Magnetospirillum sp. XM-1: one gene and its partner. Each later gene encodes a partner of the first gene's protein in a complex. Links are inferred from orthologs where the notes say so. Each region holds a gene or a part of one and is shown in the gene's direction. Other genes may lie near its edges.

Region 1 (5,993 bases):
GCGCGGGACCGGCTGGGCCGCTCGCTGTCCATCCGCGAGGTGGACGCCGGTTCGTGCAATGGCTGCGAGCTGGAGATCCACGCCGTCAACCATCCCATCTACGACCTGGAACGCTTCGGCATCCGCTTTGTCGCCAGCCCGCGCCACGCCGACGTGCTGCTGGTCACCGGCCCGGTGACGCGCAACATGGAAGAGGCGCTCCGCCGCACGGTGGAGGCCACCCCCGAACCGCGCTGGGTGGTGGCCATGGGTGATTGCGGTCGTGATGGCGGCTGCTTCGCCGGGTCCTACGCCGTGGTGGGCGGAGTCTCGGAGGTGGTGCCGGTGGATTTGCACATTCCCGGCTGCCCGCCCAGCCCCCGCCAGATCCTCGCCGGGCTGCTGGCCCTGCTGGATTGCGTGGACAAGGGATAGCCGAAAACAGGCAGGAGAAGGTCATGCCCGACATTCACCGCCGTCCCATTCCTGAGCGCATCGACTGGCTGTTCGACCTGGCCCGCCGCCATGGCGAGGTGTTTCGCGGCCCCGAGGCATGGCTGGCCCGCCAGCGCTATCTCGCCGAACACCCCACCGCCATCGCCGTGCTGAAATGCATGGACGGGCGCATCAACATTCCCGTCGCCACCAACACGCCGGCCGGCATCCTGATGCCGTTCCGCAATCTGGGCGGCATGTTCGACCTGGGCTGGCCCCATCTGGGCGAGGTGCTGGCCCACCACGTCACCCGCATGGTGGAGTCGGGACGCCGGGTGCTGTTCCTGATCACCTACCACTGGTCCAAGGGCGACAGGAAGCGCGGCTGCGCCGGGTTCGGCTACGACACCGACGCCGCCATCGCTCATACCCGCCAGATTCGCGCCCAGCTGGAGCATATCTTCGGCACCGGCCACGGCACGGTCTATCCCCTGGTCTGCGGCTTCGAGACCGACGAGGACGCCCTGGTGATCCACGGCCGTGGCGGCGCGACCCTCGACCTCGCCGCCCTGTCTGCGTCCGAGGCCGCCACCCTGGAGCCGCGCCTCGCCGCCCTGCTGCCCGACATGCCGGCCCAGATGCGCGCTGATCTGTTGCCGCTGCTTCTCGGGAACCTGGAGCACGTCGCCACGGTGCGCGACCAGACCCGCCGTCACGAGCGCCTGCTGGACGTGGAGCATCGCGAATGGATGATCTGCCTGGGCCGGGGCTTCGACTTCCTGCACACCCCCAACCTGGCCCTGATCATCGGCCCCTACAGCCCCGATCTGGCCGATCCCTTGCGCAAGGCCGCCGGCATCATCGAGGACAACATGAAGGCCGGGCGCATTCCCGACGACGGCTTCCTGCTGCTGGCCTCGGTGCCCTATGACGAGATCGGCGTCGACCGGGCGCGGGCCGAGCTGAAGTCGCGCTTCCTCTCCGACTTCGCCGCAGGCGTGCTGGCCGAGGACTTCCCCCAGCTGGCGGCAAAGATGAGCAAGCGCACCGCCGTGCTGGACTGGCGGTCGCGGGATCTGGAACTGCTGGCCGATTAACCGGCGGCTTCGTTGCTGATTTCCACCAGATTGCCGTCGGGATCGCGGATATAGACCGAGACGAGGGGGCCGCGCGCCCCCGTCCTCGCCACCGGCCCATCCTCGATGGCGACGCCGTATCCGTTCAGGTGGGCGATCACCTCCGTGATGGGAATGGTGGTGGTCAGGCAGAAATCGGCCGAGCCGCCGGTGGGGTGGAGGGCCTTGGGCTCGAATTCACGGCCCTTCTGGTGCAAGTTGATCTTCTGGCCACCGAAGGCCAGAGCCTTGCGGCCCGCTCCGAACTCCACCACCTCCATGCCCAGAACCGTCTGGTAGAAGGCGCAGGTGGCGGCGATGTCGGCCACCGTCAGGACGAAATGGTCAATGCGGTCGATACTGATCAATGGCTTCCCGCCATGGGGCAGCCGCCGCAGCCCATGGGGGTGCCGCAGGACGGCGGCGGGGCGGCGGCCGCACGGCCCTTGCCCACGTTGGGGGCCATGATCGCCTTGCCCACTTCCTTGTCGCCGCATTCGGGACAGGTCAGAGCGCCGGCCTCCTTCTTGGCGTCGTAATCGCCGCTGTTGTCGAACCATTCCTCGAAGTGGTGGTCGTGGGAGCAGCGCAGCGTATAGAGGATCATGTCGGGCTCTCGAAACAAGGAAACCGCCCCTTTATAGGGGAGCGGCTTCCCAAGTTGCAATCGGTCTAGAAGCTGTCGTCGCCGCCGCCCACGTCGTAGCCGGGGTCGAAATCGCCATAGCTCTGGTCGTCGGCGATGGTGGTGTCGTAGCTGGGCTGGGCCGCCGTGTCGCCCGCCGGGGCCGACGAGCCGTAGTAATTGTTGATGGTGGTGTCGCCCGCGGTTTGCGCGCCGGTGCCGGCCGACGAGCCGCCATGGCCGCCGGCGAACATGGACGAGATGCTGTTGGCCAGCAGCATGCCGCCGGCCACGCCCACCGCGGCACCCGCCGCCGTGCGCAGGAAGCCGCCGCCGGCCGAGGGCTGGCCGCCCCAGGGCGAGGGCTGCTGGGCGTATTGCTGCTGCGGAGGCGGCGCGTATTGCTGCTGCTGGACCTGCTGCTGCGGCGCCTGAGTGGCGGGCACCGAGCCGCGTCCGCCGCCCCACGCCCCCCGGCCGAAGCCGCCGCCGGGCTGCTGCGGCTGGGACTGGCCGGCCAGCCGGGCCTCGAGGTCGCGGATGCGGGCCTCGTTCTCCTTGATGGCCATTTCCTGCACCACCACCGCCTCGACTAGGTTGTAGGCGGCATCCGGCACGGCGCGCAGGCGCTCAACGATCAGGGCCTCGGCTTCGCGGTCCTTGGGCCCGCCCGCCAGCTTCGACAGACGGTCGAACACGCTAAGAATCAGGTCACGTTCGGAGGGGGTCATGGCTCGCCTTCCCGGTGAGAAATCGCTGAGCAAGAATGTAGGTGCGAATCGCGGCATGTCCATGGCGGAAATTTATCATTACGAATCATTAAGTTGCTACAATCTGCTCCGAAAAGTGCGGGAAATTTCACCCGATCGCGCTTGACTCTCCCGCTCACCCCTCCTAGATGGTTGGCACTCGTCGCCGGAGAGTGCTAACAGCACCCCGGCAGATCGAAACGTCTTACGGAGGTAATTCCCGAAATGAAGTTCCGTCCGCTCCATGACCGCGTGCTGGTCAAGCGCCTCGACGCCGAAGAGAAGACCGCCGGCGGCATCATCATCCCCGACACCGCCAAGGAAAAGCCCATGCAGGGTGAAGTGGTGGCTGTCGGTTCCGGCACCCGTGGCGACGACGGCAAGCTGGTGGCGCTCGACGTCAAGGCCGGCGACCGCGTGCTGTTCGGCAAGTGGTCCGGCACCGAGGTCAAGATCGACGGTGTCGATCTGCTGATCATGAAGGAATCCGACATTCTCGGCATTCTCGCCTAATTCCAGAATTCCATAGAGGTTCAGACAAATGGCTGCCAAGGAAGTCAAGTTCTCCACCGACGCCCGCACCCGCATGCTGCGCGGCGTCGACATTCTCGCCGATGCGGTGAAGGTCACCCTGGGTCCCAAGGGCCGCAACGTGGTGATCGAGAAGTCGTTCGGCGCTCCGCGCATCACCAAGGACGGCGTTACCGTCGCCAAGGAGATCGAGCTGGCCGACAAGTTCGAGAACATGGGCGCCCAGATGGTGCGCGAAGTGGCCTCGAAGACCGCCGATCTGGCCGGTGACGGCACCACCACCGCCACCGTGCTGGCCCAGGCCATCGTCCGCGAGGGCGTCAAGGCCGTGGCCGCCGGCCTCAATCCGATGGATCTGAAGCGCGGCGTCGATCTGGCCGTGGCCGCCGTGGTCGAGAACGTGAAGTCGCGTTCGCGCAAGGTCGCCACCAATGCCGAGATCGCCCAGGTCGGCACCATCTCCGCCAACGGCGAGAAGGAAATCGGCGACATGATCGCCAAGGCCATGGAAAAGGTCGGCAACGAGGGTGTGATCACCGTCGAGGAGGCCAAGGGCCTGGACACCGAGCTGGACGTGGTCGAGGGCATGCAGTTCGACCGTGGCTACACCAGCCCGTACTTCGTGACCAACGCCGAGAAGATGACCTGCGAGCTGGATAACCCCTACATCCTGCTGCACGAGAAGAAGCTGTCGGGCCTGCAGCCCCTGCTGCCCGTGCTCGAGCAGGTGGTTCAGTCCGGTCGTCCGCTGGTGATCATCGCCGAGGACATCGAGGGCGAGGCCCTGGCCACCCTGGTGGTCAACAAGTTGCGCGGCGGCCTGAAGGTCGCGGCGGTGAAGGCTCCGGGCTTCGGCGACCGCCGCAAGGCCATGCTGGAAGACATCGCCATCCTGACCGGTGGTCAGGTGATCAGCGAAGACCTCGGCATCAAGCTGGAAAGCGTCAACCTGGAGATGCTGGGCACGTCCAAGCGCATCACCATCACCAAGGAAGACACCACCATCGTCGACGGCTCGGGCAAGAAGGGCGACATCGACGCCCGTTGCAAGCAGATCCGCGCGCAGATCGAGGAGACCACCTCGGACTACGACCGCGAGAAGCTGCAGGAGCGTCTGGCCAAGCTGGCTGGCGGCGTGGCCGTCATCAAGGTCGGCGGCGCGTCCGAGATCGAGGTGAAGGAGCGCAAGGATCGCGTTGACGACGCCCTGCACGCCACCCGCGCCGCGGTCGAGGAAGGCATCGTCCCGGGCGGCGGCGTCGCCCTGCTGCACGCCGTCAAGGCCCTGGAAGGCCTGAAGTCCGGCAACCCGGACCAGGAAGTGGGCATCGGCATCGTCCGTCGCGCGCTGCAGGCTCCGGTGCGTCAGATCGCCGAGAACGCCGGCCATGACGGCGCCGTTGTCGCCGGCAAGATCGGCGAGTCCAAGGACCTGGCCTTCGGCTTCGACGCCCAGACCGGCGTCTACACCGACATGATCAAGGCCGGCATCATCGATCCGACCAAGGTCGTGCGCACCGCGCTGCAGGACGCGGCTTCCGTGGCCGGCCTGCTGATCACCACCGAAGCCATGATCGCCGAGCGCCCCAAGAAGGACGTGGGCGGCATGCCCGGCGGCGACATGGGCGGCATGGGTGGCATGGGCGGCATGGGCGGCATGGACTTCTAAGTCCGGCCAACCGACGCTTACCCGCGTTGAAGGAAACCCCTCTCCCGGCAACGGGAGGGGGGTTTTTCTTTTCAATCGCTCCAAACCGTCTACTCTTTGCTCTTCGCCATGCCCTGCGGAGGCACCATGAAGACGCTGGTCATCGCCTTTCTCGCACTGTTCGTCGGCTTCGTGCCGGCCGCCCGGGCCGGGCTGGTCGAGGAAGCCGGCGGCTTGGCCGTGTCGTTCTCCGAGGGCGGGCGGGCCGTCGCCCTCGACGCGCTGATCATCCGTCCCGACGATCGCCTGCGCCATCCGCTGGCGGTGCTCAGTCATGGCGCGCCCCGCGACGCCGCCGACCGCGAGACGATGAGCCCCGGCGCCATGCGCGCCCAGGCCCGCGAATTCGCCCGAAGGGGCTGGGTGGTGGTCACCTTCATGCGGCGCGGCTATGGCCAGTCCGAAGGCGAGTACGTGGAAAGCAGCGGCAAATGCGCCTCTCCCGACTACGTCACCTCGGGCCGCCGCTCGGCCGATGACATCCGGGCGGTGATCCGCGCCATGGCGGCCAAGCCCTATGTGGATGCGTCGCGCATTCTCAGCGTCGGCCGCTCGGCGGGCGGTCTGGCCACCGTGGCGCTCGCCGCCGATCCGCCCCCCGGCCTGGTCGCCGCCATCAGCTTCGCCGGGGGCAGGGGCTCGGTCCGTCCCGACGAGGTCTGCGTTCCCGCCCGGCTGGTGGAGGCCTTCGCCACTTTCGGCAAGACCTCGCGGGTTCCCATGCTGTGGGTCTATGCCGAGAACGACCATTTTTTCGGGCCCGCTTTGGCCCGGCAGTTCCACGACGCCTTTGCCGGGGCCGGCGGCAAGGCCGAATTCATCGCCGCCGCTCCCTTCGGGAATGACGGGCA
Region 2 (4,486 bases), 420 kb from region 1 along the record:
TAGGGCATATGTCTATAGAGATGGGCGGCACGGCCTTACCGTGTTGTCTGTATACAATCATGCCCTTATGGTGCAATTACAACTGAGAGTACTGAGGGCGCGGCATCCAACGACCTATTAGGAAGCAACCATGGCCAACAGCAATCATAAATCCGCTTCTCCCCACCGTGGTTCATCCCGGGGCCGCCTTCCCTCGGGCCAGCCCAACCCGGTCGACATCCATGTGGGGGGACGGGTCCGTCTGCGCCGCACCCTGATGGGGATGAGCCAGGAGAAGTTGGGCGAATCCATCGGCCTGACCTTCCAGCAGGTGCAGAAGTACGAGCGCGGCGCCAACCGCATCGGGGCAAGCCGGCTGTTCGACCTGTCCCGCGTGCTCGACGTGCCGGTGTCGTTCTTCTTCGACGACATGGCCGAGACGGTCCAGGACCAGAGCCCGGTGGCGGTCGCCCGCGGGGTGTCCGGCCTGAGCGAGGAGCCCGCCAGCTTCGAGGCCGACCCCATGACCAAGCGCGAGACGCTGGAACTGGTCCGCGCCTATTACAGCATCACCGATCCCCAGGTTCGCCGCCGGGTCTACGACCTGGCCAAGGCCTTGGCGGCGGTCGGCGAGGTGAAGAAATAACCCTTTGAAATTCCGGATTTTGGCCCCGGGGCGATTCGTCTTGACGAGTCGCCCCTTCGCCTGTCAGAAGAACCCCCCGGAGCGGTGTGACCGCTCCCGTGGAGATTTTGACCGCTTGCCGCCACGCTGATTTCGGCTAAGTGGGTGCATCACGATGGCGTTCATCCGCGTGTTGATGCCCCAGGTCCCAATTTTTGTTGGATCTAGGAGGGTAAGCCCCGTGTCCAAGAAGAACTTCCTGTTTACCAGTGAATCCGTGTCCGAAGGCCACCCCGACAAGGTCGCCGACCGGATTTCCGACGCCGTCGTCGATGCGTTCCTGGGCGCCGACCCCTTCGCCCGCGTGGCGGTGGAGACCTTGGTGACCACCAACCTGATCGTCATGGCCGGCGAAGTGCGCGGCCCGGCTTCGGTCAACGCCGCCCTGATGGACGAGCTGGCCCGCCACGCGGTCAAGGACATCGGCTACGAGCAGGAAGGCTTCCACTGGAAGAACGCCGAGATCATCAACCGCGTCCACTCGCAGTCAGCCGACATCGCCCAGGGCGTCGACGCCGGCACCGACAAGGACGAGGGTGCGGGCGACCAGGGCATCATGTTCGGCTATGCCTGCAATGAGACCCCGGTGCTGATGCCGGCCCCCATCTACTACTCCCACGAGATCCTGAAGAGCCTGGCCGAGGCCCGCCATTCCGGCGCCGCCCCCCAGCTGCTGCCCGACTCGAAGAGCCAGGTCACCCTGGAATACCGTGACGGCAAGCCGGTCCGCGCCACCTCGGTGGTGGTCTCGCACCAGCACGTGGACGGCCTGTCCCAGGCCGACATCAAGGAAATCGTCCGTCCCCACGTCAAGAACGTGCTGCCCGAAGGCTGGATGCCCGCCGACGACCAGTTCTACGTCAACCCGACCGGCCGCTTCGTCATCGGCGGCCCGGACGGCGACACCGGCCTCACCGGCCGCAAGATCATCGTCGACACCTATGGCGGCGCGGCTCCCCATGGCGGCGGCGCCTTCTCGGGCAAGGATCCGACCAAGGTCGACCGCTCGGCCGCCTATGCCGCCCGCTATCTGGCCAAGAACGTGGTCGCCTCGGGCCTGGCCGACAAGTGCGTGATCCAGCTGTCCTATGCCATCGGCGTCTCCAAGCCGCTGTCGGTCTACGTGGACACTTCGGGCACCTGCAAGGTGGACGAGGACAAGCTGGCCATCGTGCTGCAGCAGCTGGTGGATCTGTCGCCCCGCGGCATCCGCACCCATCTGGGTCTCAACAAGCCCATCTACGCCCGCACCGCGGCCTACGGCCATTTCGGCCGCAGCCCGGACGCCGACGGCGGCTTCTCGTGGGAGAAGACCGACCTGGTGGAGCAGCTCAAGAAGGCCTTCTAAGCCTTCCATGAGCCGGGATACCGAAAAAGAGAACGCGGCCGCCGAGCGGCCGCGTTTTTTCGGTCGGCGCCAGGGCAAGGCCCTGCGCCGCAACGCCCTTGGCTTGATCGACGACCTGCTGCCGCGCCTCAGCCTGGCCACCCCTGAGCCGGGCGAGCGCGTCGAGCCCGCTCTGCTGTTTCCCGGCGCCATGCGCTCGGTGTGGCTGGAGGTGGGATTCGGCGGCGGCGAGCACGTGGCCGATCAGGCCGAAGCCAACCCAGACGTGGGACTCATCGGCTGCGAAGTCTTCAGGAACGGCATCGCCAGCCTGCTGGGCCATGTCCAGGCCCGCGGCCTGGGCAATGTCCGCATCTTCCCCGAGGACGTCCGGCTGCTGCTGCCCGCCTTGCCCGATGCCTCTCTGGGGCGCGTCTTCGTGCTGTTCCCCGATCCCTGGCCCAAGACCCGCCACGCCGACCGGCGCTTCATCGGCCCGGAGACCCTGGACGTGCTGGCCCGGATTCTGGAAGACGGCGGCGAACTGCGCGTCGCCAGCGACGATCCCGTCTACGTGGCCTGGGCCGCCCGCCACCTGGACGCCCACCCCGCCTTCGAGAAGATCCTGGCCACCGCCGACCGCGCCCTGGTGCCGGCCGACTGGCCCGCCACCCGCTACGAACAGAAATGCATCACCGGACGGGCCCCGGTATTCTTCCTCTATCGTCGGCGTGCACGACAGGCCCCTTAGGCGATTCCAACCGTGTCATCTTCCGGTCATATGTGTTATTGAGGCGCCAAAGTCGCAACTGTCCAGGGGTTCCCCCATGTTTTTCCGCATGTTCCGTGCCTTGATGCCCAAGGAAGAGGAATTCGTCGGGCTGTTCGCCCAGCATGCGGAAAAGATCCATTCGGCCGCCAAGGCCCTGGAAGCCATGATGGGGGACGGCGCCGACATCGGCCTGCATTTCAAGCAGATCTGCGCCTTCGAGGGCGAGGCCGACCTCATCACCCGCGAGACCCTGCAGGCCCTGCACCGCTCGTTCATCACCCCCTTCGACCGTGACCAGATCCACCGCCTGATCACCACCATGGACGACGCGGTCGACACCATCGAGGAAGTGGCCCAGCGCGTCGACCTCTACGGCGTCACCGAGTTCACCCCCGACATGCGGGCGCTGGCCACCGGCATCACCGAATGCGCCCATCTGCTGACCAAGGCCATTCCGCTGATGCGCGAAGTCACCCGCAACGCGGCGGCCATCAACGAGCTGTGCGACGCCATCGGCCGCCAGGAAAGCGCCGCCGACAAGCGCCAGCACGAGGGTCTGCGCGCCCTGTTCGCCACCGAGAAGGACCCGGTCAAGCTGATCACCCGCAAGGAGATCTATCAGCGGCTGGAAAAGGTCTCCGACCGCTTCGACGACGTGGCCAACGTCATCGAGACGGTGGTGATCGAACAGGTCTAGGCCCAGCCGATGGAATCCGTCGCCTTTCCCATCATCGTCGCCCTGGTCATCACGGCCCTGGTGTTCGACTTCCTGAACGGGCTGCACGACGCGGCCAATTCCATCGCCACGGTGGTCTCGACCCGCGTGCTCTCGCCCAAATACGCGGTGGCCTGGGCGGCGTTCTTCAACACCATCGCCCTGGTGTTCTTCACCACCAGCGTCGCCAAGACCATCGGCACCGGCATCGTCGAGCCCGGACTGGTGGACACCCATGTGATCTTCGGCGCCCTGATGGGGGCCATCGCCTGGAACGTCATCACCTGGGGCTTAGGCATTCCCTCGTCCAGCTCCCACGCCCTGATCGGCGGTATCGCCGGCGCCGGCATCGCCAAGGGCGGCCTGGCCGCCCTGGTCCCCGCCGGCTTCATGAAGACCGGCTCGGCCATCGTGCTGTCGCCGCTGATCGGCCTGGTGCTGGCCATGACCCTGATCCTGATCGTGTCATGGCTGTGCCGGCGCACCGCGCCCTTCGTGGTCGACCGCCGGTTCCGCATCCTGCAGTTCTTCTCGGCCGCCATGTATTCGCTGGGCCACGGCGGCAACGACGCCCAGAAGACCATGGGCATCATCACCGCCCTGCTGTTCAGCCAGGGCATGCTGGGCGGCGAGTTCCACGTCCCCATCTGGGTGGCGGTGACCTGTCAGATCGCCATGGGCCTGGGCACGCTGTTCGGCGGCTGGCGCATCGTCAAGACCATGGGCTCGCGCATCACCGACATGAAGCAGATCGACGGCTTCTGCGCCAACGCCGCCGGTGCCGCCACCCTGTTCGGCGCCACCTGGCTGGGCATCCCGGTGTCGACCACCCACACCATTACCGGAGCCATCATCGGCGTCGGCTCGGCCCGCAAGGTGTCGGGGGTGCGCTGGCACATCGCCGGCAACATCGTGGTCGCCTGGGTGATCACCATTCCCGCCGCCGGCTCGGTCGCTGCCCTGTTCTACTGGCTGTCCACCAAGTTCTGGTAGGCCGTCTTTTCCGGC

The links. The genes of interacting proteins can lie anywhere in the genome.
Region 2: the proteins of groL (region 1) and metK are in contact, whole or in part, in a cryo-EM structure (PDB 8P4O), measured with the Escherichia coli proteins. The link is inferred for Magnetospirillum sp. XM-1 from one-to-one orthologs.

What each region holds. Positions count from the first base shown.
Region 1 is NZ_LN997848.1:1,128,124-1,134,116, forward strand. What follows is about bases 2,942-5,773. They hold groL (chaperonin GroEL), read left to right. Parts: upstream 2,942-3,444; coding sequence 3,445-5,103; downstream 5,104-5,773. Other genes in these bases: XM1_RS23865 (hypothetical protein), read left to right, coding at 2,942-3,030; groES (co-chaperone GroES), read left to right, coding at 3,129-3,416; XM1_RS05405 (S9 family peptidase), read left to right, coding at 5,230-5,773. Outside these bases: XM1_RS05370 (NADH-quinone oxidoreductase subunit B family protein), read left to right, coding at 1-414; XM1_RS05375 (carboxysome shell carbonic anhydrase domain-containg protein), read left to right, coding at 438-1,511; XM1_RS05380 (VOC family protein), read right to left, coding at 1,508-1,894; XM1_RS05385 (DUF1178 family protein), read right to left, coding at 1,894-2,136; XM1_RS05390 (DUF2076 domain-containing protein), read right to left, coding at 2,202-2,885; more of XM1_RS23865, read left to right, coding at 2,884-2,941; more of XM1_RS05405, read left to right, coding at 5,774-5,993.
Region 2 is NZ_LN997848.1:710,902-715,387, forward strand. Bases 1-2,906 are described here. They hold metK (methionine adenosyltransferase), read left to right. Parts: upstream 1-800; coding sequence 801-2,012; downstream 2,013-2,906. Other genes in these bases: XM1_RS03455 (helix-turn-helix domain-containing protein), read left to right, coding at 131-625; trmB (tRNA (guanosine(46)-N7)-methyltransferase TrmB), read left to right, coding at 2,020-2,742; XM1_RS03470 (DUF47 domain-containing protein), read left to right, coding at 2,819-2,906. Also shown: more of XM1_RS03470, read left to right, coding at 2,907-3,460; XM1_RS03475 (inorganic phosphate transporter), read left to right, coding at 3,470-4,471. UniProt on the Escherichia coli protein: Catalyzes the formation of S-adenosylmethionine (AdoMet) from methionine and ATP.